DNA from 4 places in the Arthrobacter sp. 24S4-2 genome. Region 4 is predicted to be linked to each of the others. Evidence: riboswitches for the same ligand, from Rfam matches in the RefSeq annotation. Region 4 holds a riboswitch; each other region holds the start of a gene.
The links. Region 4 has a riboswitch for thiamine pyrophosphate ahead of thiC (phosphomethylpyrimidine synthase ThiC). Riboswitches for the same ligand answer to the same signal wherever they lie in the genome.

Region 1: linked by a shared signal. The riboswitch ahead of thiO (glycine oxidase ThiO) and the one ahead of thiC (phosphomethylpyrimidine synthase ThiC) in region 4 are both predicted to bind thiamine pyrophosphate.
Region 2: linked by a shared signal. The riboswitch ahead of thiD (bifunctional hydroxymethylpyrimidine kinase/phosphomethylpyrimidine kinase) and the one ahead of thiC (phosphomethylpyrimidine synthase ThiC) in region 4 are both predicted to bind thiamine pyrophosphate.
Region 3: linked by a shared signal. The riboswitch ahead of FCN77_RS24325 (ECF transporter S component) and the one ahead of thiC (phosphomethylpyrimidine synthase ThiC) in region 4 are both predicted to bind thiamine pyrophosphate.

The regions. Positions count from the first base shown of each region.
Region 1 is NZ_CP040018.1:3,857,762-3,864,946, reverse strand. It holds gene FCN77_RS17900 (DEAD/DEAH box helicase) at 1-362, opposite strand, end outside; gene FCN77_RS17895 (RNB domain-containing ribonuclease) at 653-2,125, opposite strand; gene FCN77_RS17890 (ferritin-like fold-containing protein) at 2,166-2,840, shown strand; gene thiE (thiamine phosphate synthase) at 2,879-3,586, opposite strand; TPP riboswitch at 3,613-3,733, shown strand; gene thiO (glycine oxidase ThiO) at 3,725-5,026, shown strand; gene thiS (sulfur carrier protein ThiS) at 5,023-5,259, shown strand; gene FCN77_RS17870 (thiazole synthase) at 5,265-6,086, shown strand; gene FCN77_RS17865 (4a-hydroxytetrahydrobiopterin dehydratase) at 6,147-6,503, shown strand; gene FCN77_RS17860 (hypothetical protein) at 6,598-6,900, opposite strand; gene FCN77_RS17855 (DUF3107 domain-containing protein) at 6,945-7,169, opposite strand.
Region 2 is NZ_CP040018.1:3,392,442-3,399,626, forward strand. It holds gene rplU (50S ribosomal protein L21) at 1-155, opposite strand, end outside; gene thiD (bifunctional hydroxymethylpyrimidine kinase/phosphomethylpyrimidine kinase) at 477-2,081, opposite strand; TPP riboswitch at 2,064-2,161, opposite strand; partial or broken gene FCN77_RS15770 (Rne/Rng family ribonuclease) at 2,266-5,537, opposite strand; gene FCN77_RS15775 (vitamin K epoxide reductase family protein) at 6,008-6,679, shown strand; gene ndk (nucleoside-diphosphate kinase) at 6,764-7,183, opposite strand.
Region 3 is NZ_CP040018.1:5,229,595-5,236,779, forward strand. It holds gene FCN77_RS24310 (UDP-N-acetylglucosamine 1-carboxyvinyltransferase) at 1-147, opposite strand, end outside; gene FCN77_RS24315 (energy-coupling factor transporter transmembrane protein EcfT) at 353-1,156, opposite strand; gene FCN77_RS24320 (ABC transporter ATP-binding protein) at 1,153-2,796, opposite strand; gene FCN77_RS24325 (ECF transporter S component) at 2,813-3,445, opposite strand; TPP riboswitch at 3,517-3,658, opposite strand; gene FCN77_RS24330 (DUF4235 domain-containing protein) at 3,834-4,097, shown strand; gene mnhG (monovalent cation/H(+) antiporter subunit G) at 4,152-4,574, opposite strand; gene FCN77_RS24340 (monovalent cation/H+ antiporter complex subunit F) at 4,564-4,842, opposite strand; gene FCN77_RS24345 (Na+/H+ antiporter subunit E) at 4,839-5,384, opposite strand; gene FCN77_RS24350 (Na+/H+ antiporter subunit D) at 5,381-7,015, opposite strand; gene FCN77_RS24355 (Na(+)/H(+) antiporter subunit C) at 7,012-7,185, opposite strand, start outside.
Region 4 is NZ_CP040018.1:3,510,785-3,517,969, reverse strand. It holds gene FCN77_RS16385 (glucose-6-phosphate dehydrogenase) at 1-241, opposite strand, end outside; gene ffh (signal recognition particle protein) at 393-1,979, shown strand; gene FCN77_RS16375 (alpha/beta fold hydrolase) at 2,061-2,795, shown strand; partial or broken gene thiC (phosphomethylpyrimidine synthase ThiC) at 2,815-4,625, opposite strand; TPP riboswitch at 4,641-4,748, opposite strand; gene FCN77_RS16365 (amidohydrolase family protein) at 4,853-5,935, shown strand; gene FCN77_RS16360 (VOC family protein) at 6,021-6,896, shown strand; gene FCN77_RS16355 (hypothetical protein) at 6,998-7,185, shown strand, end outside.

The DNA.
Region 1 (7,185 bases), 350 kb from region 4:
ATCACGAGTGCCTGCGGCGCGCCGGGGACTGCCAGCTTGTCGAAGCCGGGGTCGTCCCGGCCCACGACCCGCTGCAGGGCGGGAATGCCGAAACCCAGGGTCTTGCCGGTGCCGGTCTTGGCCTGGCCGATGATGTCGTGGCCGGCAAGGGCCACCGGCAGGGTCATGGCCTGGATGGGGAAGGGGTGGGTGATCCCGGCATCGGCCAGGGACTCCACGATGTCGGCGCGGACGTTGAAGTCGGCGAAGGACTTCTCCTCGATCTCGTGCGGTTTTTCGTCCGAGATGATGGTTTCTTCCGGCTCGATCGACTCTATTCCGGAGTCGTCGATCAGAAGTTGGTGCGTGTGCAGTTCGCTCACAGGGGAGTTTCCTTCTTCATTTGGGCATTGGCGCTGCCTGCTCAACGGGGCCGGCCGAAAAGGCCGTTCCGGAGCACGCTCGGGCGCGCAAGCAAATCCAGTGGAAGCCGATCGCGGGCTATCTAAATGCTGGCACTGGTGACCAGCGGGTGTATCTCAAGATCGCGTAGGGGCGGGCTTGTTGAATTCGAAAATCAAGGAAATCAACGACCGGGCATCCATTACTACTCATTCAGTCTAGCTGTTGAGTGCAACCATCCCCGACTGGCGCCCCCGGCACGCCGCGTAAGTCAGCCCACCAGCTCCAGCTTGATCTCACGCGTGGCGATGTCCGAGGAAAGCAACCGGACCCGGACGGTGGTGCCGGATTCAAGCTCGCCGGGGCACCTGGCCGTCACCGCCGGGTCCGCGATCTGTATGATGCCGGACGGTCCGTTGCCGTTCCCGTTGCCGCCGTTCCCGTTCGGCTTGCCCGGTTTCGAGCCCGAGATGACCACCGCGTCGAACTCCTGCCCGATGTGGTTGATCAGCAGCGCGGCCCCCACGGTGTCAAGGGCCAGGCGCTCCATCCGGGCCGCGAGCTGGTCCGACCCGGCCATGATTTCAGGCAGGGAGGGGAGTGCCTCGCGTGCCCAACCGGGAACAGCGGTGCCGTTGCTCAGGGCTTCGCAGATCACCAGGACGAAGCGGTCGATCAGCCGCCGCAGCGGGGCCGTGGTGTGCGCGTAGGCCGCACCGATGGCCGACTGGATGGCGTCTTCCGGAACAATGCCGTCAAAAGGTGTGTAGCCGGCGCCCCGGAACAGCATGCCGGCAGAGTGCAGGATGGCCAGCTGCCGCGGGTCGGTGGGATCAAGGGACCGGAGATACTCGCCGTAGCTGGCCTCGCCGTCCCACGGCTTTCCCAGTGCGTGCGTCTGCCGCTTGAAATGCAGCAGGGAGCGTTCGTCCGGTGCCGGCATTGTGCGCAGGATGCCCACCTTGCCTGCAAGCATCAGGTCCGCTGCGGCCATGCCTGTCATCAGGGAGATCTGGGCGTTCCAGTCCTCCACGGGCAGTGGAGGCGCCGCGACGATGTGGTAGCCGCCGTCGGGCAGCTGCTGGATTTCCTGGTCCGGCATGTTCAGGCTTGCGCCGCCGCGCAGCCTCTCCAGTTCCACGCGCTTCAGCCCCACTTCCTTCAGGAGCTGCAGGACCGGAGCGGCGCGGCCGGAATCGAGGTCCTCCTGTACGTTCCTGTAGCTGAGCTTCGCCCGGCTCCGGATCTTGGCCCGGCGCACCAGCACGGACTGCACGTGCGCGGCCGCATCCAGCTCGAACTCCCAGACAAAGGCGGCGCACAACTGGCCGGCAAGCAGGCTGCCGGCGTGTTCGCTGATGGCTTCCGGGTGGAGCGGAATCCGCCCGTCGGGGGCGTAGAAGGTCTGCCCGCGGCGGCGGGTTTCGGCGTCGAGCGCCCCGCCCGGCGCCACGAAGGAGGGCACGTCGGCGATGGCATAGAGGACCTTGTAGCCCCCGCCCGTCCGTTCAATGAAAAGAGCCTGGTCCAGGTCAGTGGAGGATGGCGGATCTATGGTCACGAATTCCACGGCGGTGAGGTCGGATTCCGGCATCTTATGGTCCGCGACAGCTGCCAGGGCATCCTTCAGTGCGTCCTCGGGAAAAGGCCCGGGAAGCTCAAGCTCCGTTCGCAGCGCGTTCAGCGCCTCGCTCAGACGGTTGGTCTGTTCGTGGACACTCGGAGTCAGGTGATGATGTGACACGAAGTCAGGTTAGCTCGATTTGCGCCATTAGTCTTGAATGATGAGCTCATCCCCGGCAGACACCGCTCGCTACAACCGTTTCGTGTCAGACCTGTTTGGAATGATGGCCTACGGGGAACTGTCGGCGTTTGAGCGGTTCTCGGCGGATGCGCGGTACTCTCCGACTCTCCACGACCGCGCCGTGCTGGGCAGGATTGCCGTGGTGGAGTTCCGGCACTACGAGCTGGTGAATGCCCGGCTGCAAGCGATGGACATCGACGCCGAGGACGCCATGCTGCCGTTCCAGGCGGCTGTTGACTATTTCCACGAGCGGACGCGCCCGGCCGACTGGTACGAATCGCTGATGAAGGCCTACGTAATCGACACGGTTTCCGCGGACTTCTACCGCGCCATCTCGAGGTATGCGGATGCAGGCACGCGGGAACTCATCGAGCAGATCCAGGATTCCGAGGAGACGACGGAAGTGCTTCGCGAACGGCTGAAAAGCGCTTTGGCCGATGATCCCCGGCTTGCGTCCCGCCTTGCCCTGTGGGGCAGGCGGCTCCTGGGCGAGGCCCTGACGCAGGCGCAGCGCGTCAGCTACGAGCACGCCTTCCTGGGCGGCCTGATCGCCGGCGAGGACGACGCCGCCGCGAAGGAACTCGTGGGCGGCCTCATCACCGGCCTGGCCGGAAACCACTCCAAGCGTATGACTCAGCTCGGCCTGACCGGCTAGCGCCTGACCGGCTAGCGCCTGACCGGCTAGCTTCGCAGCTAGGCGGCGTCGAGTGCCTCCAATAGCGACCGCGCCGCCCCGGCGGGGTCGTCGGCGTCGGTGATGGCGCGGACCACCACAATGCGCCGGGCTCCGGCCGCAACCACCTGCTCAACGTTGCCCAGGTCGATTCCTCCGATGGCGAACCAGGGGAGGAGCGGACTGTCAACCGTGCCCTCAGCCGCGCTGGCAGCTGTTTTGGCGGGTGTTTTGCCGGTGGCCCTGGCCGCGTAGCGGACCAGGTCGAGGCCCACGGCGGCACGGCCGGGCTTGGTGGGGGTTGCCCACACCGGCCCGACGCAGAAGTAGTCCAGCCCGCCGGGCCCCGGCGAAGCGGCGACCGCAGCGTCGATCTGCTCCGGGCTGTGGGTTGACAGCCCGATCACGGCGTCATCGCCGAGGATTGTCCGGGCCGAGGCGAGCGGAAGGTCCTTCTGGCCGATGTGGAAGACCGGCGCCTCGGACAGGGACGCAATGTCCGCCCGGTCGTTGACCGCCCACGGCCTGCCATGGCGGCTGGCGGCCGCCTTCAGCACCTCCAGCAGTTCGAGCTCCTCGGCGGCTTCAATGGTCTTGTCGCGGAGCTGGATGATGTCAACGCCGCCGGAATATGCGGCATTAACAAAGTCTTCGAAATCGCCCCTGTCCGCACGGGCATCGGTGCACAGGTACAGGCGGGCGTTGGTGTGGACGGCTTGCTGGGTCATGGCACCAGCCTAGTTCCTCTAAACTGGGCAGGTACCGCGGGAGCCCGCTGGAGCTGTCACAAAGCTGCAGGGCTGAGAGGGCGTCAGAGCCGACCGCTTGACCTGATCCGGTTAGTACCGGCGTAGGGAAGGAATCGAATGTACCCCCAATCAGCACCTGACGGCCCTTCTGTGCGCGGCCGGGATATCCGGGTGGACGTCGCCGTGATAGGCGGAGGGGTCATCGGCCACGGCATCGCATGGGAAGCGCTGCAGTCGGGACGGTCCGTGGCCCTTATCGACGACGCTCCCGGAACAGGTGCGAGCTGGGCCGCGGCCGGCATGCTGGCGCCCGTCAGCGAACTCCACTACCAGGAGGAAGAACTCCTGGAACTCATGCTCCACTCTTCGGGCCTGTGGCCCGCGTTCGCGGCGGGACTTGATTCACGCGGGCCTGCTGCCGGGGGCACCGGTACCGGATACCTCACGACGTCGACCCTCGCCGTGGGCGCCGACGCCGCCGACCGCCGGGCGCTCGCCGACCTGCGAGGCGTCCAGCAGGCCAGTGGCCTGACGGTGGAACCGCTGACGGTCAGGGAGGCAAGGACCCGGGAGCCGCTGCTGAGCCCGGGCATCTCCTGCGCGTTCAACATCCCGGCGGATCATCAGGTGGATCCCCGCAAGCTCCTGGTCCGCATTGCTGAGTCCCTTCCTGGCTCCGCCGTCCGTGAGCCGGCCGCCGGGCTGCTCTGGGAGGAAGGACGGGTCAGCGGCGTCCGCCTGTCGGGGGGAAATGCCGTCCGCGCCGGGGAGACCATCGTTGCCAACGGACTGGGTTCCGCCGCCCTCGACGGGTTGCCCGCGAGGCTGAAGCTGCCGCTCCGCCCCGTGTACGGCGACATCCTGCGCCTCCGGGTTCCCGGGTACCTGCAACCGCTGCTCACGTCCACAGTCCGTGGCATGGTCCACGGGGTCCCGGTGTACATCGTTCCGCGGCAGGACGGAACGGTGGTGATCGGCGCCACCCAGCGGGAGGACTCCCTTTCTGGCACTGGCACCGCGGACCGCGGAGCCGGAAACGCGGCTCCGGCGCACTCCGGCGTTTCAGCCGGCGGCGTCTACCAACTGCTCCGCGACGCCCAGGTGCTGGTGCCCGCCGTCGCCGAACTGGAACTGCTGGAAGCCACGGCGAGGGCCCGTCCGGGAACCCCGGACAACGCGCCGCTTCTGGGACGGGTTGCCGCTGCCGATACCGGCCGGGACATCGCAGGGCTGATCATCGCGACCGGTTTCTTCCGGCACGGCGTCCTGCTCACACCCGCGGCGGCGTCCATCTGCCGGCAGCTCATGGACGGCAACGCCGACCCGCGTTGGGCGCCGTTCCGGCCGGACCGGTTTTCCCGCCGTCCGGCGACGACGGCAGACTTTGTCACAATTGACCCGAACAAGGAAACAGCATGAACATCAAACTGAATGGCGCGGTCCACGCTGTCGACGACGGCGCTTCGGTCACCACCCTCATCAGCCAGGTCACCGGTAGGAACCTCGCCCCCAACGGGCAGGCCGCCGACGGCCGGAAGCTCGGAGTGGCGGTGGCCCGGAACTCGGAGGTGGTGCCCCGGAGCCAGTGGTACGTCACCGCGCTCACCGAGGGCGACGACGTCGAACTCGTAACAGCAGTACAGGGAGGTTGAGCTTCATGGCAGGAACAACGGTTGCCGGCGTCACCGGGGCAGCGCAGCACGCGGTAGCAGATCCCTTCATCGTGGACGGTGTCCCGTTGGGATCGAGGCTGATCATGGGCACCGGCGGCGCGCCCAGCCTGGACGGCCTCGGCGCGGCACTGATCGCGTCGGGCACGGAGCTGACCACCGTGGCCATGCGCCGTTACTCGCCGGCTGAAACAGGTTCGCTGTTCCAGCTCCTGGTGGACCACAACATCCGGGTCCTGCCCAACACCGCGGGGTGCTTCACCGCCAAGGACGCCATCATGACCGCTGAACTGGCGCGCGAGGCCCTGGAAACGGACTGGGTAAAGCTCGAGGTGATTGCCGATGAGCACACCCTCCTGCCGGATGCCGTGGAACTGGTTGACGCCACCGAGCAACTCGTGAACCGCGGGTTCAAGGTGTTCGCCTACACCAACGACGACCCCGTGCTGGCGCTGCGGCTGGAGAACCTCGGAGCCACCGCGGTGATGCCGCTCGGTTCGCCGATCGGCACCGGCCTGGGCATCCTGAACCCGCACAACATCGAACTGATCGTTTCCCGGGCCTCCGTTCCCGTGGTGCTGGACGCCGGTATCGGCACTGCGTCCGACGCGGCGCTTGCCATGGAACTTGGCTGCGACGCCGTCCTGCTGGCCACCGCGGTCACCAGGGCACAGAATCCGGCCCTGATGGGGGAGGCCTTCAAACACGCCGTTATCGCGGGTAGGCTGGCGAAAGCGGCCGGCCGGATCCCGCGCCGCGAGCACGCCCTGGCGTCGTCGGCCATGGAGGGCCGGGCTGAGTTCCTGTAGGCCCGGCGGCATCCGCCGGCACTAGGGAGCGGGCTCATTCCGGACCACCAAGGAGCCACCGTGACCGGCAAGGAAGACACTCTCACCCGACCGCAGATCGACGCCGCGCTGGCGGACCTCCCCGACTGGCTGTACCGGCTGGGAGGGCTCGTGACCGTCTATAAGACGCCGACGGCGGCCGGGGCGCTTGAGCTGATTGCCGCCGTCGGACGATTGGCTGAAGAGCAGAACCACCACCCCGACCTCGACTGGCGGTTCAACCGGGTCTTTATCCGTTTCACCTCCCACGACGCCGGCACCGAGGTGACCCGGCGCGACGTCACGGCAGCCGCGGCGGTCAGTTCAGCGGCCGCCGCCGTGGCAGCGATCGCGGAACCGGGCCGGTACCCGACCGCGGGGATCGCGGAGCAAGGCTGAATCCGGCCCGGCACCGGAGAAGTCAGCAGCCGGCGCCTTAATGAGCCGTGACCACGCACCCAACGGGGTGGTCACGAATGCCCAGGATCGTTGGTTAGAGCCTCAGCGCGGCGGTCAGGTGCCTGGTGTCGTGCAGCGCGCGCTTACGGCCCAGGTACACTGCCGCGGCGAGGGCCGCCCCGGTACCCAGAACCATGGGCAGCACCCACGGTATCCACGTCAGGCCGGGCTGGTATCCCAGTCCCGCGGCCATGAAGATGATCCAGCTCAGCATCCCCACGGCCGTGGCCACCCCCGCCGGCATTGCGATGCCGTACCTCGCATGCCGCCGGTCGTTGGCCCAGACAACAAAGCCGGCGGCCACGGTGACCAGCGTCACGATTACCAGGGAAAGCATTTCTGAACTCCTTGCTGCAGGGCGGCGGGGGTGGCCACGGGTGCCTAGAGCTGGCCGAAACCGACGCGGCGGGCTTCTTCTGCCCCGATTTCCACGTATCCCAGGACGTTGGCAGGAATGATGACCACGCGGCCCTTGTCATCCGTAAGGCGAAGTTCGGTGCCCTTGGCCATGGCGTCCCCCACCAGCGTGGCAACAGCGTCAGCATCCTGAGCCGATTCCAGTACGATTTCGCGGCCGATGTTCTGAATGCCGATCTTTACTTCCACAGCGAGGCCTCCCAGC
Region 2 (7,185 bases), 120 kb from region 4:
GCAGCAGCAGACGTGACTTTGTCACCGTCTACCAGGAGCAGTGCGGGCAACTCAATGGTGCTGCCGGCTCCACCGGGGACGCGGTTCAGGGTAACGAAGTCTCCAACGGAAACCTTCTCTTGGCGGCCGCCTGCGCGGACAATCGCGTACACCACTGGGGAACTCACTTCTCTCGACGTTTATTACTAGATTTGCGTGCGGAACCTGGGTCCAATTGTTTGGCCTGGCTCACGCTGTGCCTCAACGCCGGTGGATTCCCCGGGGGAACCCATGGATTATCCCAGGAACATTTCCGTTTGAATTCCAAACAGTCTGTTCCGAGGTCATAACCCAAGTGTTGGCGTAAGCACCGAAGATCTAGAATACGCTAATTTTGCCTTCGGCCGCAAATGAGGCTGGCTCCGGTGGTAGTACGTGATGGGCGCCACTCGGTGTATACAGAGTGCAGCCGCAACGACTTCCGGAACCGCGCCCCACTATCGTAGCGGCTCCCGGGCGCTTTCCGTGCCAGCGTGCAAACGCGGCGCGTCGAAGAAATCCACTTCGTAGCGGCACGACTGTTTGAAAGCCAGGATCATGCCCTGCCGTTCAGCTGCGGACGCGGCCCGCGCGGCGTCGTCGGTGATCCTCACTGCCTGCCGGGTAGCGGCAGCGAAGTCCTCGTCAGCGTAGGTGCGCAGCCAGTCTGCGTAGGGATGGCCGGACGGGGATCCCGCCGCCAGGAACTGCCCGTGCAGCGCGGCGCCCACTTCGGCGTACAGCCAGAAGCACGGCAGCACCGCAGCGACCAGCACCCCGTAGCTGCCGGATGCGGACGACGCGAGCAGGTGGTCCACATAGGACTTGGTCACCGGGCCCAGCCTGGCACCGACGCTGCGGGTGCTGAGCCAGTTCCGGTGGAGTTCCGACTCAACTTCCAGGCACTGCTGGGCCGACCGGGCCCAGAACAGCTGTTCGGCCTCGGTGGGGGCAAGCGCGGAAGCACGGGACAGCACGCGGGAATAGCCGTTCAGGTAGAGGGCGTCCTGGGCAAGGTAGTACGCGAAGTGCTGCTCGCTGAGGGAGCCGTCGGCCAGGGCGCGGATGAAGTCGAGCCCGTAGATTTCGTCCAGGTCCGGCCCGGCATCCTGCCGGAGTGCGGCGGCGAACTCGCCTTCCCCCGGCACGTCATGGTCACCGGGCGTCAGGTGGTGGAAGTGGTGGACCGGACCGTTGCCTGTTCCGACCGCGAGCACGCCTGACTCCCGCAGTGCCCCCTGCAGCCACGGCTTGACCTCACGCAGGGAGGCCTCCCAGTCCCCCAGCCTGGCCTGCGCCGTGGCCATGGCCGATGACAGTGAACATCCGGTGCCGTGGCTGTTCGCGGTCCTGACCCGTTCCCCGGGGACCACCACAACGTCCTGGGCCAACAGCCCCCCGGTGTTGACGAGCGCGTCCGGGCACTCCCCGCCGTCGAGATGGCCGCCCTTGACCAGAACCGTGGTGCCGGCCTGCGCGGCGAGCCGCTTGCCCTGGGCAAGTGCCGCCTCCCAGTCCCCGGCGAGGGGCTCGTTGAGCAGCATGGCCAGTTCTGCCAGGTTGGGCGTGACGAGGTCCGCCAGGGGCAGGAGCTCGCGCAGTTCCGCCTCGGCTGCCTCCTGCAGCAGCCTGTCGCCGCTGGTGGCGACCATCACCGGATCAAGGACCACGACGGCGGGACGCGCCTTCGCCAGCCAGCTGCGGACCGCGGCAATCACCGATGAGTCGCCCAGCATTCCGATCTTGACGGCGTCGATGCTGATGTCATCGCTGATGGCCTCAAGCTGGGCCGTCAGGAAGTCCGCCGGGGGAACGTGGACGGCCCGGACGCCGTGGGTGTTCTGCGCCGTCAGGGCGGTGATGGCAGCCATCCCGTATCCGCCGTTGGCGGCAATGCTCTTGAGGTCGGCCTGGATGCCCGCCCCTCCGGACGGATCGGACCCGGCGATGGCAAGCACTCTCGGAACAGGGCGCAGAACGGGGCCCGTAGCGGCTTCAAAGGCGCCTTCAAAGGCAGCTTCGGCGGCCGGAATGGGGAGGAATGATGCAGACAAAGGAGACATCCCTTCGCCGGTGCTAACCGGACAGGTTCAACGGGTGTGGATCTCAGCCGGCCCTTTGCGCGGCACCCCGTGTCAGTCCCCCAGCCTAGCCGTTTTCCTTAAACGAAACCGCGGGCACGGCCCGAAAGCGGCGTATGACTACGCCTGCCCCGGAACGCACCCGCGGTGTCAGCCAGCTGTCTGATCAGAGCTCGGAAGCCGGCACTCCGACACCCAGGATGATCGGCTCATTGGCCGGCGCCTTGGCGGGCGCCTCCTTCTTTGCCGGCTCGGGAGCCTTGGCTTCGTGGCTGTGCCCCGAAGCGGCTACCGGAGCAGTCTCGTGGTGTTCCACTGAGGTCTCGTTGGCTGCGCCCTGGGCACGGCTGGCGCTCCGGTTCCGGCGCGGACGACGGGCCCGTCCCTGCACGGCCGTGTGGTCCGTGTAGTCCGCTTCAGCAGACTGCGCCGGGGCCCGTGTAGCCGAGACCTGGGCCTGAGCCGGGGCCGCCGGCTGCTCGGCGGGAGCGGTTGGACGCTCTTCGGCCACAGTCGGCTCGCCAAGGTGCGCAAACGCCTCGGCAAGGCGGTCCAGGGTCAGGGCGACACCGCTGGCCGGTGCTTCCCCTGCGTGCTCTACGAACGGCAGCGCAACCTTCTCGCCGCCGAAGGTGAGGACGGCGGTGGGCCTCCCGGCCGCAGCGGCCTCGGTTTCCGACACCTTGGCCGGCCGCGCCTGGTCGGGAGCGGCGTGGGCCGCGGCCTGGGCCGGAGCGGACGGCGCAGGCGATGCCTGGGCAGCCAGCGCCTGGCCGGCTGCGGCGTGCGCGGCCGTTGCGGCGGGAGCGGCGTGGCCGGCTTCGGCGTCGTGCAGGTGGGCAGCGTGCGCTGCGGCGGCGATGTTGGCCAGCGCCGCGCGCGTTGCTTCAGCCTTGGCGTGGCGCTCTGCATCGGTGGGCTCGTGGTGCACCGGTGCCGGCGGCATGGCAGCAGCTTCGGCGACCGGCTGGCCGCCCTTGCCGCGGCGGCGGCTCTTGCGCTCCGTCCGCGGCGCCGGCTGGTTCTCCGTCCGCGGTACGTGATGCTCGGCGGCCACTACGTTGGCGCGGCGGTGCTCCACGGGCTCGTCGTGGGTGACGATGCCACGGCCGGCGCACGCCTCGCACTGCTCGCCGAAGACCTCCAGGAGCCCGGTGCCCATCCGCTTGCGGGTCATCTGCACAAGTCCCAGCGAGGTCACTTCAGCCACCTGGTGCTTGGTGCGGTCGCGGCCCAGGCACTCCACCATGCGGCGCAGGACCAGGTCGCGGTTCGACTCCAGGACCATGTCGATGAAGTCGATGACAATGATGCCGCCGATGTCACGCAGGCGCAGCTGCCGGACGACTTCCTCAGCCGCTTCCAGGTTGTTCTTCGTGACGGTTTCCTCGAGGTTTCCGCCGCTGCCGGTGAACTTACCGGTGTTAACGTCCACCACGGTCATGGCCTCGGTGCGGTCAATCACGAGGGAGCCGCCGGAAGGCAGGAAGACCTTGCGGTCCAGTGCCTTGTGGATCTGCTCGTCGATGCGCCAGGCCGAGAAGATGTCTGTGTCCTTGGTCCACTTTTCGAGCCGGCCCACCAGGTCCGGGGCCACGTAGGTGACATAGGCCTCGATGGTGTCCCAGGCCTCCTCGCCGGAGACGATCAGCTTGGAGAAGTCCTCGTTGAAGACGTCGCGGACCACCTTGATAGTGAGGTCGGGTTCGCCGTAGAGGAGTTCCGGAGCCAGGATCTTGGTGGAGGTGGCCTGGCCTTCGATGCCCTCCCACTGGGCGCGCAGGCGGTTGATGTCGTGCGTCAGCTCTTCCTCGGACGCGCCTTCGGCCGCGGTGCGGACGATCACGCCGGCGTCTTCCGGCAGGCGGTCCTTGAGGATCCGCTTGAGGCGGTTGCGTTCGACGTCGGGCAGCTTGCGGGAGATGCCGGTCATGGAGCCGCCGGGCACGTACACGAGATAGCGGCCGGGGAGCGAAATCTGGCTGGTCAGGCGGGCGCCCTTGTGGCCCACCGGATCCTTGGTGACCTGGACCAGCACGGAGTCGCCGGACTTCAGCGCGTTCTCGATCCGGCGCTGCTTGCCCTCGAGGTTGACCACGTCCCAGTTGACTTCACCGGCGTACAGCACGGCGTTCCGGCCGCGTCCGATGTCCACGAAGGCGGCTTCCATGGACGGCAGCACGTTCTGGACCTTGCCCAGGTAGACGTTGCCGATCAGGGAATCCTGCTGCGTCTTCGACACAAAGTGCTCGGCCAGGACGCCGTCTTCGAGGACGCCGATCTGGATTCTGTCATCGCGCTGGCGCACGATCATCTGGCGGTCCACGGATTCGCGGCGGGCCAGGAATTCGGCCTCGGTGATGACGGTGCGGCGGCGGCCGGTGTCGCGGGATTCGCGGCGGCGCTGCTTCTTGGCCTCCAGCCGGGTGGAGCCCTTGACGGACGTGACACGGTTGTTGACCGGCGCCTCGCTGATGGCGCGCGGCGCACGGACGCGGGTCACCGTGTTGGGCGGGTCGTCGCCTTCCCCGCCGGTCAGTTCCAGGTCCTGGTCGCCACGGCGGCGACGACGACGGCGGCGCGACGTCACGCCGTCGTCCGCGGTCCGGACGGTTTCCTCGTCCGCGTCCTCGTCACCGGCGGTGCCTTCGTCGGATTCGGTCTCGCCGGCGGCTTCCCGGTCGGTCACGCGGCTGCGCCCACGGCGTCCGCGGCTGCGCCGGCGCCGGCGGCCGCCGGCGTCAACATCGCCGTCGTCGTCCGATTCTTCCTCTTCAGTTTCCTCGGCGGCGGCGGGGGTGGCCGCAGGGCGGACCACGGCGCTCAGGTCGGGCGCCTGGAAAATCATGGAAGTGACAGCGCCGGGCTCAAGGAAGAGCGCACCCACCGGGCTCGCAGCTTCAGCAGCGGGTTCCTGCGCTTCGGCAGCTGCTTCTTCGTCGGTCACAGCAGATTCAGCGGCGGCGGTAGCGTCCGCAGAGGGGCAGGCTCGGCGATCGGAGCAGGCTCCGGGGACGGCGCGGGCTCGGCGTCGGCCGCTTTTGCGGGGGCCTTGGCGCGCGACGCACGGCGTCGGATCGGCTTTTCAACAACTGCGGCCGCAACCGGAGCCTCATCTGCGTGCACCGCATCGGGAGCCGCATCGGCGGGGGCGCCAGCAGCCGGAGCGGCGGCGTCTTCGGCGAATACTAGCAAGGGCTCGGCGGACTCAACATTCTTCCGGGACCGGCTGCGGCGCGCCGGGGGCTTTTCCTCAGGGGCCGCATCTGCCGCCGGTGCCTCCGCCGGCACCGCCGCTGCGTCACCCGTTTCAACAGACTCGGCCTTGGGTGCGGCCTTGCGCCTGGTCCGGGTGGCCCTCTTCGGCGCGGCGGTGGCGGCCGCCTCTTCGGTGGCTGCTGATTCTTCGTTAACGGCTAGAACCTGGTCATTATCCATATGTGGCGACACTCCTGCCCCTGACGCACCGCCACATCCGGCACCCATTGGGGCAAATATTGTCAAAACCCGCAGGCATTGACAGAAGTCAATTGAATACCCTCAGGTTCGCACCGGCAGTGGGGTGCGGCAGCCCTGGAGGGCCGGTGGTGTTGTTCTGAAACCCGTTGTTCCTCAAAGCCACAACCAGGTGCCGTCCAATGGCATTGCGGGAAAGCCGGGACCGATCATGGATCCGGAGCATGCCCTGCTCATCATTGGCGGTCTTACAAACAAGCCACCGGACCGGAATCCGAATGTGGATCGTATTCCAGCCAGCTTCATTCTCTCATACGCACAGTCAAACGCGGTGGACGCAGGGCCCGCAAGCGCAAGGTCAGGGTGCGGCTGGCGGCAGTCTGTGCGGCCCGTCCAGCCTCCGGCGTTACAATCAGGGCGAGGAGCCCTCGAGAAAAAGGACGCGACATCCCATGCCCAGCATCTCTAATTCCACGCAGGACAATACGGTGGACGGTGACCTCCGCGAGCGTGCAGCGGCCCAGGGAGGCCTGCCGCCCATGACCAGGGACAAACCCTTCGGCTGGCTGCTGGTTATCACGGGCATCATCGGCTGGCTCGCTTCGGGCGCACTCGTCCTGGAAAAACTCGCCGTCCTTAAGGATCCGAACCATGTAACGGCCTGCGACATCAATCCGTGGGTTTCCTGCGGCGCGGTCATGCAGACCTGGCAGAGTTCGGTCTTTGGTTTCCCCAACATGTTTATCGGCATCGTGGCGTTCGCCGTCGTCATCACCACCGGAATGGGCATTCTGTCCGGGGCGAAGTTTGGCCGCTGGTACTGGCTGGGCCTTCAGGCCGGGGTGACGCTGGGCTTCGCCTTCGTGGTGTGGCTGTGGTCGCAGGCCCTGTACGCCATCCACATCCTCTGCCCGTTCTGCATGGTTGTCTGGGCCGCCATGATCCCCCTCTTTGTGTGGGTCACGGTCCGGAACGTCACTCACGGAGTGGTCAAAGTTCCCGCCGGCCCCGCGAAGATCCTGGGCGACTCCGGCTGGATCGTCACGGCGCTGCTGTACGTGGCCGTCGTCGCCACGATCTTCTTCGCCTTCATCCAGGTGTTCGCCGGAACGTCAGGTTACTAAGCCAAAGAAAGAGCGCGAACTGGCAGCTAACGCCCTCAAAATCACGTTTTGAGGTCATCTGCTGCCAGTTCGCGCTGGTGGCTGCTAGTCCTGGAACCAGATCTTGATCTCGCGCTCGGCCGACTCAACAGAGTCCGACCCGTGCACCAGGTTCTGCTGGACTTTCAGGCCCCAGTCGCGGCCGAAGTCACCGCGGATGGTGCCGGGTGCCGCCGTTGTCGGGTCCGTGGTGCCAGCGAGCGAACGGAAACCTTCGATGACGCGGTGGCCCTCGAAGATCGCGGCGACAACGGGTCCGCTCAGCATGAACTCCACGAGCGGCTCGTAGAACGGCTTGCCCACGTGCTCCTCGTAGTGCTGCTCCAGCAGTTCGCGGCTGGCGTCCACCTTCTTGAGCTCGGCCAGGGTGTAGCCCTTGGCTTCGACCCGGCCAAGGATGGCACCGGTCAGGTTGCGGGTCACGCCGTCGGGCTTGATCAGGACGAGGGTGCGCTCAATGCTCACAG
Region 3 (7,185 bases), 1.7 Mb from region 4:
GCTGAGGTTCTGCTTGCCCTGTTCCATCCGGGCGATGGCGCTTTGGCTGGTTCCCAGCTCGGCCGCCAGCTGCCCCTGGGTCCAGCCCTTCTCGCCGCGGGCGTCGCGCAGCAGCAGGCCTACGTGTTCAGCTGTCTCTTGAGTCATACGAAAAAAATATCACGCATGAGCTATTTGGGCGCACGAAACGCCGGAAAGTGCACTTGAACTCACAGAATATCCACTTCGTGCGATATATGCGGGTCATCTGCGCAACGGTTCCGCCAGCGCCCAGGCGCCGGATACTCGTCCCATTGCCCGCCCAGCCGCCGTGCAGCAGGATGAAGTGGAACGCCAGTCCTTCCGGACGCGGCTACTGCTGCCCGAGGAACACCATGTTCCACGTGCCTGCGCCCACTGCGGCGGACACGGCTGTGGCGGCAATGAGCAGCCCGCCCAGGACCACCCAGATGTCCAACGCACTGTACGTGGACTCCCGCGCCCAGGTCCGCTGCGCGCCGCCAAAGCCGCGCGCCTCCATGGTGACCGCAAGCCGTGACGCCCTGCGGACCGCCTGGACCAGGAGCCCGAAGCTTTGCCCCAGCGTCGCGCGCAGGCGCTGCGCCGGGCTCCCGTGAGAGCCCACGCCGCGGGCGCGCCGGGCCATGCCGATGGTCTGCCATTCCTCGGCCATCAGCCCCACCAAACGCATGGCGGCCAGCGTGCCGAGCACAAAGCGGTGCGGCAGTTTCGCCTTCTGGGCCAGGGCGTCCGCCAGGTCCGTGGGGTCCGTGCAGCTCATCAGCAGCACCGCGGGGAGGGCGATCGCCAGTCCGCGCAGCAGGAATCCCAGCCCCAGCTCCAGCGAGCCTTCACTGATGGACCAGATGCCGACGTCGAGCAGGATCCTTCCGCTGTCCGGCGCCAGGATCGAGGTGCTCCAGCCGCCCAGCGCCGCCGCCAGGATCAGGGGCCAGCCGCGCTGCCACAGCAGCCCGGCGGTCAGGCCCGCGAGCGGGAAGAGCAGCAGTTCGAAGGCCAGTGCCACGGACGCGGACACCCAGTCAATAGACAGCGCCAGCACCACGGTCATGAGCATCACGACGGCGAATTTGGCCAGCGGGTTGGCCCGGGTGAGCAGGGCGTGGTTGGCGTGCAGGGTCAAGGCTTCCCTCATGGGGCGGCCACCTCCGGATTCAGCAGGCCGGGTTCCTGCGCAGCGAGTTTCAGCTGGGGTGCGCCGAGCTTCAGTTCGGTGCCGCCGAGGACGTCGCTGAATTCCTGGTCGTGGGTTACCGACACCACTGCTGTGCCGGCGTCGAGGAGTTCGGAGAGGAAGGAGGCCAGCTCCGCCCAGGTGTTGGCGTCCTGGCCGAAGGTGGGCTCGTCGAGGATCAGCACGCGGGGATGGGCGGCCAGCACGGTGGCCACGGACAGCCGGCGCTTCTCCCCGCCCGAGAGCGTGTAGGGGTTCGCATCCACCAGCTTGGTGAGCCGCAGGCGCTCGAGCAGTTCGTCCACGCGCTCCTCGCCGCGGCCCAGGTGCCGCGGGCCGAACATCAGCTCGTCCAGCACGCGGCCGGTGACGAACTGGTGCTCCGGTTCCTGGAACACGGTGCCGATCCGGGCGATCAGCTGCTCGGCCTTCCACTTGTAGGGGTCGATTCCCGCGCCGCCGCTGAGGTCAACGGTGGCGGACACCTTGCCAGCCACCGGCTGGAGCAGTCCGGCGAGGGTCAGTGCAAACGTCGATTTCCCGGAACCGTTGGGGCCCGTGATGGTCAGCGCCTGGCCGGCCCTGACCTGGGCCGTGATTCCGGACTGCACCGGGAACGGCGGGATGAATTTGAAGCGCCGCCGCCGGGGCCGCTCGCGGGAGACGGCCAGGTTTTCCGCCGCCAGCAGCAGGTTCCCCTGACCGGGCGCACCGGCGTCACCGGGCGCACCGGGCGCACGGGCGGCACCCGGCCCACCCCCGGCCCCCGTCCGCGCACGGGTGGCGGGCACATACCCGGGCACCCAGACGCCGGCGGCCACGAGCATGTCCCGCGCCTGGGCCAGGACCTGGTCCGGGGCCCCGTCCAAGAGGACCGCCGAATCAGTGCCCGATCCGGGCTGCAGCACAACGATCCGGTCAACGAGGTCTTTCCACACGCCCACGCGATGCTCCACCACCACGAGCGTGGCCCCGGTTTTGTCCAGGCACCGGCCCACGGCGTCGCGGACTTCCAGGACCCCCGCCGGGTCCAGGTTGGCGGTGGGCTCGTCAAGGAGAAGCAGTCCGGGGCGCATGGCCAGGATGCCGGCGAGCGCCAGGCGCTGCTTCTGCCCGCCGGAGAGGGCCGACGTCGGGTGGTCCAGCGGCAGGTGAGCCAGCCCGACGTCGTCGAGCGCTTCCTCCACCCGCTTCCAGATGTCCCGGCGCGGCACGGCGAGGTTTTCGGCGCCGAAGGCGACGTCGTCCCCCACGCGTGAGAGGACCACCTGCGTTTCGGGATCCTGCTGCATCAGGCCGGCGCGACCGCGCTGGGCGCGCGGCGGGGCGCCGTCGATCAGCAGGGTGCCGGTCTCGTCGGAGTCCTCGGCGTCGGGCGTGCCCTCACGGTGGGCGCCGGCGTCGCTGTCACCGAGCACCCCGGCGAGGGCGTGGAGCAGCGTGGATTTGCCGGCGCCGGAGGGACCCAGGAGCAGCACGCGTTCGCCCGGCTGGATCTCCAGGTCCAGGCCGCGGACTGCGGGCTGGTGCCGGCCGGCGTGCCGCCAGCCCCAGCCCCGTGCCGTGACCGCTGCGGGGCGGACGCTGTCGGAGGACGTCATGATCAGTGTGCGTTCATCAGGAGAAAACGGACTCCGTTGCTGCCTTGCGGGAGGCGAAGGAGCTCAGCACGCCGGTCCTGGCCAGGCCGCGGGTGGCGATCCAGGACAGCGCGCCGGCGATGATGGCGCCCGAGATGGCGGTGAAGATGATGTAGGTCAGTTTGTCCCCGGCGGCGTAGGCGATGTTCCAGCCCCACGGGGCGAAGGAATCGTTCAGGCCGCAGAAGAGCCCTGCGCCGGCGCCTGCCAGCAGCGAGACAGGCAGGTTGAACTTTTTGTAGACGAGCACTGCGAAAATGATTTCCGCACCGAGGCCCTGCACGAAGCCGGAGAACAGCACGGATGCGCCGTACTGCGAGCCCATGATCAGCTCGCCGGTGGCCGCCACCGTTTCGCAGAACAGAGCAGCTCCCGGCTTGCGGATGATCAGCATGCCCAGGACGGCGGGAATCATCCAGCCGCCGGCGATGAGGCCGGTCAGCGGCGGGTAGACGGCGTTCATGGGCGGCGAAACGGCGGCGGCGCCCTGGGACCAGGCCCAGAAGATCACGCCTCCGGCAACAGCGATCAACGCTGCCACCACGATGTCCACCACGCGCCAGTAGTATTTGCGATTGCCTAGCGTCTGCTTGGCGGTAATTCCAGTCATGTCTGCCTCCTGAGGTACAGGAGGGGAGAGTGTTCCCGACGGGACCGCGGCTTCCGCCGCCTGCTGCCGGACACTCTGAGAACTCGACTCCCTTGCGCCGGTACTAACCGGATCAGGTTCGAGGGTCTGCGGCTGTCCGCACTCTCAGCGCCCGCCTCCGGTTACTGGATAGCTCCAGTTAGGCCCGACGGCGGCGCTCCCCTGTCGTATCAAATCGCCCTTGTGGGCATTGACCAGTTTACACCCGCAGGACCGCTAAATCCCGGGGAAGTTGTCACAATCGGAAGCTGCACCGCGGCGCGGCCGGACCCCCGAACCTGGAAGCACCCGCGCACCGATGAGGCTAGGCTAGGGGAAGCCCTGTTTCCGTCCGCTGAGGAGTACCTAAATGAGTTTTTTCATCAAGCTGCTTGGAACCGGAGTGAGCCTGCTGGCCGGATTCGCCGGCACCAAGGCCGTTGACGTCGTGTGGGAAAAGGTCACCGGCAGGAAGCCGCCCAAGGGCGATAAGGACGACGTCCCCACCACCCTCCGCAGCGCCCTGACCTTTGCCCTGATCTCCGCGGCCGTCAGCGCCATCATCCAGGTCCTCGCCAACCGCGGCACGCAGCGGGCCGTCACCCGTTTCGCCAAGAGCCAGGACATCGTCTAGGCATTCATTCGGCGGTTGGGCCGGCTTCGGCAGGCCCAACCTCCGGCTTCCGGCTCAGGCATCGTCGTCTGCTGCCCGTTTGTCGGCTGCTTTCTCTCCGGCCGCCTTCTGCCCTGCCGCCTTCTGCACTACGGCCTCCAGTTCGTCCGTGGTGAGCAGTTCGCGGTGCAGGTGCTTGGTGCGGTAGCCGGCCCGGCCCACCATGTGCGCGGACACGGGCACGGTGAGCACCTGGAAGATCCATGCCACGAACAGCACGGGCCACACCCACCATGTCCGCAGCTGCAGCCCCACCGAGGCCAGCAGCAGGAAGAGGCCCAGCACCTGCGGCTTGGTGGCGGCGTGCATCCTGCTCATCAGGTCGGGGAAGCGCAGGAGTCCGACGGCGGCGCCGAGGGACATCACGGCGCCCGCCACCATAAAGACGGCCGAAACCGTGTCGATGACCGTATCCACGGCGGATACCTCAGGATTCATTGGGCCGCTCCCGCCGGTCTGCCACGAAACGTGCCACGGTGACGGAGCCGATGAACCCGATGATGGCCAGCGCCACGAGCAGCATCAGGTTGTTCAGGTGCCGGTTGACGGCCATGTCGATGCACAGGGCAGCTCCGATGATGGCCAGCAGCACGTCCGAGGCCAGGACCCGGTCCAGCAGGGAAGGGCCGATGGCGATCCGGACTATGGCACCCGCCGCCGCAAGGGACAGGATCACAGCCGTCACGGTCAGGACAATTTCCATCATGCGCCCACCTCCTGCTGCAGCGCGGCAAGTTCGTCTTTCGTGCCCATGATCCTGATCAGCCCGGCTTCGGTGTCCCGGACTTCCTTTCGCAGGCTCACAATGTCCTCTCCGTTTCGCACATTCAGGCCGTGGATGTAGAGCGTGGACGTGGAGCGGTCCACCTCCACCACCAGGGATCCCGGAATAAGCGAGATGACGTGGCCGGTTGCGGTCACCATCAGGTCCGAATGGCTTCGGAGCTGGACGGCGACGACGGCGTTGGTCACCTTGGGGCCGCGGGCCACCGCCAGGTACAGCACCTGGAGGCTGGCGGCCACCACCTTGCCCAGGAACACCACAGCGAACGGTACGGCACGCAGCACGTTGAACCGGCCGCCCAGTTCCACCGGGGGCAGGTAGAAGAGCCGGGCCACCACCACGGCGATGAGCGCCCCGAAGAGTAGGTTCCCGGGGCTGAAGTCCTGCCACAGCGCACCCCAGACGAAAACAAGCCAGACCAGGAGCGGCAGTTCCTGCCGGAGGGAGATCCGCCGTCGGCTCATTTCTGCGCCTCCTGCTGTGCGGGTTCAGGCTGTGCCGGTTCGGGCTGCGCGATCGGGGGCACCGGGGCGTTTTCGCCCAGCACCGCCTGGATGTAGGAGGACCTGTCCAGCATGTCCGCGGCGGACTGGTCCGCCACTTTGAACAGCGGCCCGGCGAAAACGGTCAGTGCCACGCCGAAGATCACCAGCCCCATGGTCGATCCCACCATGGTCCGGGGCAGCAGCGTGACGTTGCGTTTGCCCGCACGGGCGCCGGTGTCGGACTCCTCGGCTGGCGCCAGCAGCACCGGGTCCGGGTTCTCGGCGTCCTCGGGCTTGCGCCAGAATGCGCGGTTCCATACGCGGGCCACGGCCAGCAGCGTCAGCAGGCTGGTCAGGACGCCGCCGATCACCAGGGCGTAGGCCAGGGGGGTGCCGAGCTGCACGCCTGCCTGCATCAGCCCGAGCTTGCCGAGGAAGCCGGAGAACGGCGGGATCCCGGCCAGGTTCATGGCCGGGATGAAGAACAGCAGGGCCAGCACCGGGGACAGCTTGGCCAGGCCGGCCACGCGGTCGATAGACGAGCTTCCGCCGCGTCGCTCGATCAGGCCCGTGACAAGGAACAGGCTGGTCTGGATGGTGATGTGGTGGGCCACGTAGAAGACTGCGGCTCCGAGCCCGGCCACGGACGACATGGCCAGCCCGAACACCATGTAGCCGATGTGGCTCACCAGGGTGAAGGAGAGCAGACGCTTGATGTCGCTCTGCGCCAGCGCACCGAGAATTCCCACCACCATGGTGAGCAGCGCCGCCACCATCAGCGGGGTGTTCAGCGAGTCCCCCGGGAACAGCAGGGTTTCGGTCCGCACCATCGCGTAAACGCCCACCTTGGTCAGCAGGCCGGCGAACACCGCAGTGACAGGGGCAGGCGCCGTCGGGTACGAGTCAGGCAGCCAGAAGGACAGCGGGAAGACCGCCGCCTTGATGCCGAAGGCAACGAGGAGCATCACGTGCAGCAGCATCCTGGTCCCCGGATCCAGGTCCGCGAGCTTGATCGCGAGATCTGCCATGTTGATGGTGCCGGTGGCCCCGTAGATCATGGCGATGGCGATCAGGAAGAGGATGGACGAGACCACGGAGACCACCACATAGGTCACGCCGGCGCGGATGCGCGGACCGGTTCCGCCGAGGGTCATGAGCACGTAGCTTGCCGTCAGCAGGATCTCGAAGCCCACATAGAGGTTGAAGAGGTCCCCCGACAGGAACGCGTTGGACACCCCGGCCACCAGGATCAGGTAAGTGGGGTGGAAGATCGACAGGGGTGCGTCCTCGTCGCCGTCGGCCATACCCTGGCCGGTGGCGTACACCAGGACTGCGAGGCTGACGGCCGAGGAGACCACCAGCATCAGGGACGAGAACTGGTCCACCACCATCACGATGCCCCACGGCGGCAGCCAGCCGCCGATGTTGACGGCCGCCGTTCCGCCGTCCCACACCGAGGCCAGCAACGCACACTCGAGCACGAGGGTCAGGGACAGCAAGGTGATGCTGACTGCGCGCTGCGCCCGCGAGTGCCGGATCAGCACGAACGTCAGGGCGGCACCGAGGATGGGGAGGACGACGGCGAGCGGGGCAAAGCTTGCGACGTTCACTTCACGCCTCCTTCCGGGCCGGGGGTTACGTTCTGGGAACCTGGCTGTTCTTCCGCGGCGGCGTCCTTGGCTTTGATCTTGCGGTCGCCTGCTTTCACCATGGGGGTGCCGCTCTCGGCACTGTCGCCGTAAACATCGGAGCCGGACATGCCGGCGTCGGAAATGCCCTG
Region 4 (7,185 bases):
TCCGCTTCAGCTCGCGTTTGCCGGCGGCGTCTGCCTGGGAGTTCGCATCGGCAAAGGCTGTTTCGACGCGTTCCACCCATTGGTCCGGGGTCCAGGGATCCGAGCCTGCGCCCACGAGCGTCAGCCCCTCGGCGCGCCCCCTGGCCGCCAGCCGTGCGAGACCCGGCAGCAGCAGCCGTCCCGTGAGGTCGCCCGAAGCGCCGAGGATCAGCAGGGTTTTTACAGTTGTTTGGCTCGTCACCCTGCCAGCATGCCATCTTGAAGGCCTGTCTTGGTACCCTAGATAGTCGAGTCCCGTTGTCGAGGCAGTTGGTTCAGACCAACAACAGTCACGACACTGGCGTGCCGCACCGGCCGCCAGCTGTAGATCCACTGAAAGAAGTGCACGGCGCGTGTTCAATTCACTCTCTGACCGGTTGACAGCAACCTTCAAGAACCTCCGTGGCAAAGGCCGCCTCACCGAGGCGGATGTTGACGCCACCGTCCGCGAAATCCGGCGAGCACTGCTGGACGCCGACGTTGCCGTGTCCGTGGTGCGCGAATTCACGGGACGGGTGCGCGAACGTGCCCTCGGCGCCGAAGTTTCCGGGGCACTGAACCCGAGCCAGCAGATCGTGAAGATCGTCAATGAGGAACTCGTTGAAATCCTCGGTGGCGAGACCAGGCGCATCCGCCTGGCCAAGACCGGTCCCACCATCATCATGCTCGCGGGCCTCCAAGGTGCCGGCAAGACCACCCTTGCCGGCAAGCTCTCCAAGTGGCTGAAGTCCCAGGGCCACAGCCCCATGCTGGTAGCCTGCGACCTCCAGCGGCCCAATGCCGTGACGCAGCTTCAGGTTGTTGGCCAGCGCGCCGGCGTGCCGGTCTTTGCTCCGCACCCGGGCGCCACCTCCACCGAACTGGACCACCCGGCCGGCGACCCCGTCGCTGTTGCCCGTGCCGGCGTCGATGAGGCGCGCCAGAAACTGCACGACGTCGTCATCGTGGACACCGCCGGACGGCTCGGCGTGGACGCCGAGATGATGGAGCAGGCCCGGCAGATCCGCCGTGCCATCGTTCCCAACGAAGTGCTGTTCGTCGTCGATTCCATGATCGGCCAGGACGCCGTCAACACGGCGCTTGCCTTCGACGAGGGCGTCAACTTCACAGGCATTGTGCTCTCAAAGCTCGACGGCGATGCGCGCGGCGGTGCTGCACTTTCGGTCGCGTCTATCACCGGCAAGCCCGTCATGTTCGCCTCGACCGGTGAAGGCGTTGATGACTTTGAGCTGTTCCACCCGGACCGCATGGCGTCCCGCATCCTTGACATGGGTGACGTCCTCACCCTGATCGAACAGGCTGAAAAGTCCTGGGATAAAGACGAAGCAGCCCGGATGGCGAAGAAGTTCGCCGACCAGGAAGACTTCACCCTGGACGATTTTCTGGCCCAGATGCAGCAGATCCGCAACATGGGCTCGATGAAGAAGATGCTCATGATGATGCCGGGTGCGCAAAACATCCGCCAGCAGCTGGAACAGTTCGACGAACGTGAAATCGACCGTGTGGAAGCGATTGTCCGCTCCATGACACCGCACGAGCGCGTTGCCCCCAAGATCATTAACGGCTCCCGCCGGGCCCGCATTGCCAAAGGTTCGGGCATGCACGTTTCCGACGTCAATGGCCTGCTGGAGCGTTTTGCCCAGGCGCAGAAGATGATGAAGAAGATGGCGGCCGGCGGAGGTATGCCCGGGATGCCGGGGATGCCCGGCATGGGCGGTGGCGGGCCCCGCAAGGGTGCCAAGAACGCCCCCAAGAAGAAGGCCAGGTCCGGTAACCCGGCCAAAGCTGCGCAGGAACTCCGCGAAGCCGAGGCCAGGCGGGCGAACGCCGGCAACGCGCTGCCTACAGGAGCCTCGTTTGGCCAGCAGGGAGCTGATTTTGATCCGTCACAGCTCAATCTGCCCAAGGGCTTCGACAAGTTCCTCGGCGGGAGCAAGTAGTTCCTGGCGGCGGAGTTTCCGGCACGGGCAACTGTGATGTCGTCGGGCTGTATTGTCCGGCGTTTGCCATAGGGTTGGGGCATGTTTAAGCAGCGCGTAGTGTTCGTCCACGGTTCGGGGGCCTTTGGGTCCGCGGCGTGGCCCAAGCAGCACGGCATGGCCCTGGACTACGACGCCCTGTTCCTGCGCCGTCACGGCTTCGATGCTTCGGCCGAGCCCCTTGAATCGGACTTTCAGGCCGACGCCGACATTGTGTTGGGGGCCCTGGCGGACGAAGGCAGGGGAGCGGCCGGCGGGCACGTCGTCGCGCACTCCCAAGGGGCCATCGCCGCTATGATGGCGGCCGTGGAACGCCCCGACCTCGTGCATTCCCTGGCGCTGGTGGAGCCCGCCTGCCTGTCCCTGACCGCCGAACTGCCGGCCACCGCTGCGCACCGCGCCCTGATGCAGCCCCTTTTCGAGGTCCGGCACCAGCTCGGTGACGACGATTTCCAGCGCGAGTTTGTCCGGCGGGCCTTTTCGGTTCACAGCCAGGAGCCGGCCACGCCGGAGGCCCGAAGCGCCGCGCGCCGGCTCCGGCTGCAGGCACCCCCATGGGAAGCGCCGCTGCAGATAGTTCCGGGAGTTCCCACGCTGGTGCTCACCGGCGGGTGGGAACCGCTGTACGAGGAAATCGCCGGCTACCTCCGGGAGACCGGTGCCCTGCACCGCGTTGCCGCGGGCGGACACCGGCCCCAGGACTCGGTGGAGGGCGACCGGTTTATCCGGTCGTTCATCGCTGACGTCAGCCGGCGTCAGCACTCACACGCGTCGTAGCGGATCCCATCTCCTCAGGCTATTTCGAGGCGGTCTGTTTCGCGTTCGGAAGCTGCAGCTCCGGCAGGTACACCTTGCCGCCCGCGGCGAGGAATTCGTTGCTCTTCTCCCGCATGCCGTCAGCCATTTTCGCGAGTGCGGCCTGGGCTTCAGCGGAGCCGTATTCGTCCCGGATGTCCTGGCTGATGCGCATGGAGCAGAACTTCGGACCGCACATCGAACAGAAGTGGGCCGTCTTCGCCGGCTCGGCGGGGAGGGTCTCGTCATGGAAGGCCTCCGCCGTGACCGGGTCCAGTGACAGTGCAAACTGGTCGCGCCAGCGGAATTCGAACCGGGCTTTGGACAGGGCGTCGTCGCGCTCATGCGCGCCGGGGTGCCCTTGGCGAGGTCGGCCGCGTGGGCGGCGATCTTGTAGGTGATCACACCGGTCTTCACGTCGTCCTTGTTCGGCAGCCCGAGGTGTTCCTTGGGTGTCACGTAGCAGAGCATGGCTGTGCCGTAGCGGGCGATTTCCGTAGCGCCGATGGCGGACGTGATGTGGTCGTATCCCGGTGCGACGTCCGTGACCAGCGGGCCGAGCGTGTAGAAGGGGGCTCCCTTGCAGAGTTCCTGCTGGCGTTCCACGTTTTCGCGTACCAGGTGGAACGGTACGTGGCCCGGACCTTCGACCATCACCTGGACGTCGAACTCCCAGGCGCGCTGGGTCAGTTCGGCCAGGGTGTCCAGCTCGGCGAACTGGGCGGCGTCGTTGGCATCGGCCGTGGCCCCGGGGCGCAGTCCGTCCCCTAGGGAGAACGCGACGTCGTACTTGGCGAATATTTCACACAGCTCGTCGAAGTGCGTGTACAGGAAGTTTTCCTGGTGATGCGCGAGACACCAGCCGGCCATGATGGCGCCGCCCCGGGACACGATCCCGGTGACCCGCTTGACTGTGAGCGGAACATATCGGAGCAGCACCCCGGCGTGGATGGTCATGTAGTCCACGCCCTGTTCGCACTGCTCGATCACGGTGTCGCGGAAGATCTCCCAGGTGAGGGCGTTGGCCTCGCCGTTGACTTTCTCCAGGGCCTGGTAGATCGGTACCGTGCCGATCGGGACCGGGGAGTTGCGGATGAGCCATTCCCGGGTGGTGTGGATGTCGTCGCCGGTGGACAGGTCCATCACCGTGTCGGCGCCCCACTGCGTGGCCCACTGCAGCTTGTCGACCTCTTCTGCGATGGAGCTCGTAACGGCCGAGTTGCCGATGTTGGCATTGATCTTCACGAGGAAGGCCTTGCCGATGATCATCGGTTCGGATTCCGGGTGGTTGATGTTGTTGGGGATGATTGCCCTGCCGGCAGCCACTTCGCTGCGGACCAGTTCCACGTCGCAGTTTTCGCGGAGGGCTACGAACTGCATCTCGGGCGTCACCACACCCTGGCGGGCGTAGTGCATCTGGGTGACAGTCTTCCCGTCGACGGCGCGGCGGGGCACCGGCTGCGCACCCTTCCACTCCGCGGAGGCGGCACCGCGGCGCACGGCCGACTTGCCGTCGTCGAGCAGGTTCCGTTCCCGGCCGCTGTAGGGCTCGGTGTCACCCCTCGATTCGATCCACCGCATCCGGAACGGCTCCAGCCCCACCACGGGGTCGCTGCCGGGCCCGGCGGTCCGGTAGACCTGGAATGGGCCGTTGGCTGAGCCGTCCGGGGAGTTCTCCAAGGCAATCTCGGTGACCGGCACCCGGATCCCGGTGTCCTCGTCCGCGATGAACGCCAACGAGTGGGACTTCAGGGACTGCGTTTCAATCGTGCCCGAACTTCCGGCGGCAGTCTCATTTTGGGCAGGGAACAGCTGTGTTTCTTGCGTATTCACGGAATACTCACTTCCTTCGCCGGCATTACCCGGACAGGTTCAACGGTCGCAGGCTGCATCAGCCCGATCTCAGCCCCTGCAAGGGCACCCGTGTGGTCGTAAACGAAGCTACCACACGGCCGCGGGGCTATGCCCTGCTGTGCCGGGTGTGACAGCGGCAGGCATCGGCCGGCCGGTTGCGGGGCCGGCCGGATTAGGCTTGAGGCATGGCTGGCATCATCGAATTCACCGGGACCGTGCTCATCGGTCCCGACCGGGAACGGCACGGGCTCTGGTCCGTCGACGGACGACTGACGTTCAACCGGCCGCCGGCACCGCCGGACGCGGTGCTGGACGGGTGGGTGCTTCCGGGCCTGGTGGACGCGCATTGCCACATTGGCCTGGGCCCCGGAGGTGCAGTGGACGACCACACGGCCCACGCCCAGGCAATGACGGACCGCGACGCCGGCACCCTCCTGGTCAGGGACGCCGGCGCGGCCAGCGACACCCGCTGGCTGCAGCGCAGCCCGGACGCCCCGCGGATTATCCGGGCCGGCCGGCACATCGCCAGGTCGCGCCGATACCTGCGGGGCCTGGCAGTTGAAGTCGATCCGGACGGACTGGTGGAAGCTGTGCGCAAGCAGGCGCTCGCCGGTGACGGCTGGGTCAAACTGGTGGGGGACTGGATCGACCGCGACTCCGGTGACCTCGCCCCGTCGTTTCCGGCCGCCGTGGTGCGGGACGCCATACGCGCCGCCCACGACGAAGGCGCCAGGGTCACCGCTCACTGCTTCGCCGAGGACACGTTGGATGACATGCTGGACGCCGGCATCGACTGCATCGAGCACGGAACGGGCCTACTGCCGCGGCACCTGCCCCGCTTTGTGGAACAGCGGGTCCCCATCGTTCCCACGCTGATCAACATCGCGACGTTCCCGGAGATCGCAGACCGGGCGCAGGGGAAGTTCCCGCGGTACGCAGCGCACATGCGGGCGCTGTGGGAGCGGCGGAATGAGCGGATCCTGGAAGCGTTCGAGGCGGGGGTGCAGATCTTCGCCGGGACCGATGCGGGCAGCGTTATCAGCCACGGCCGCATCGTTGACGAGGTCCATGCGCTCAACGCAGCGGGCCTGCCGGCAACCGCGGCGCTGGACGCGGCGACATGGGCGGCGCGGGACTGGCTGGGGGCGGACGGCATTGCAGAAGGTGCCAGCGCCGACGTCGTGCTGTGTGAGCAGGACCCCAGGACGGATCCGGCAACCCTGCGAGGGCTCAGACACATCGTGCTGAGGGGCCGGCAAGTCCGTTAGGAATAAATTGAAGCTTCAAGTAATTTAGCTTTATGTATATCGTCGCCGAAAACCGGTGACGGAGTTCCGGAATTCGGGAGTTGCCATGACCGCAGAATCCAGCAGCAAGGACCTGCTGCCCGCCGACCTCACCATGGGCACTGTGATGCTCAAGGTGGGGGACATGAAGCTGATGACGGACTATTACCAGCGGGCGCTGGGGCTTGAGGCCGTGGCTGAGCAGGACGGCGGCGTGTACCTTGGCCGGCGCCGGAAGCCGCTGGTCCACCTGGCGCCGGCACCTGGCCTGAACCTGCCGGGGAGGGGTGAAGCCGGTCTCTTCCACACCGCCCTGCTCTTCGCTGACAGGGCTTCGCTTGCTGCCACAGTGGCCTCCGCAGCCCGGTATGAACCCCGGTCCTTCACGGGAAGTGCAGACCATCTCGTCAGCGAGGCCTTCTACTTCAATGACCCCGAGGGCAACGGCATCGAGCTCTACTGGGACCGCCCCCGCGAAGACTGGTCCTGGGAGGGCGACAGGGTGGTCATGGATAGCCTTGCCCTGCCCCCGCAGCGGTTCCTGCAGGAATACCTGACCGAGGAAGCGGTGAGCGGCCAGCGCGAGTCCCGGGCCGGCGTCGGGCACGTCCACCTTCAGGTGGGCGACGTCCAGTCGGCCCAGGACTTCTACGTCGGCACCCTTGGATTCGAGAAGACCGCCGGTTGGCATGGGCAGGCACTGTTCGTCTCGGTCGGCGGGTACCACCACCACATGGCCATGAATGTCTGGAACAGCAGGGGTGCCGGGCCCCGGAAGGACACCCTTGGCCTGGGAGAAGTCCTGATCGAGGTGCCGGAGGGGGACGATATCGGGGCTCTCGCCGACCGCCTTAAGGTTGCCGGCATCCGGTCGCACCACACCGGAGCCGAGCTGCGTTTCGATGATCCGTGGCGCAACCGGATCCGCGTTGCGGTGCGCTGACCAGCGCGTCCTTCTGGGTTAGGCTGAATCCGGAAGGCCCCGGGAGTCGCGTGGCTGCCCGTCAGGACCACCACACCGCCGACGGAATGAGGATGATTTCCATGGGATTCACCGAAATCTTTGTTTCCACCCACGATGAAGCACTCAAGCGCGCGGGGGCACTCGACGGCGGGGGACCCGCAGCCCCTGAGGCGCTCCGGATTCCGGACATCACTGATTTTGAAATTGAGCAGCTGGGCGATCTGGCCGGAGCGGCCGTGCACGCCTCAGGCGCGGACTATGAACTTGC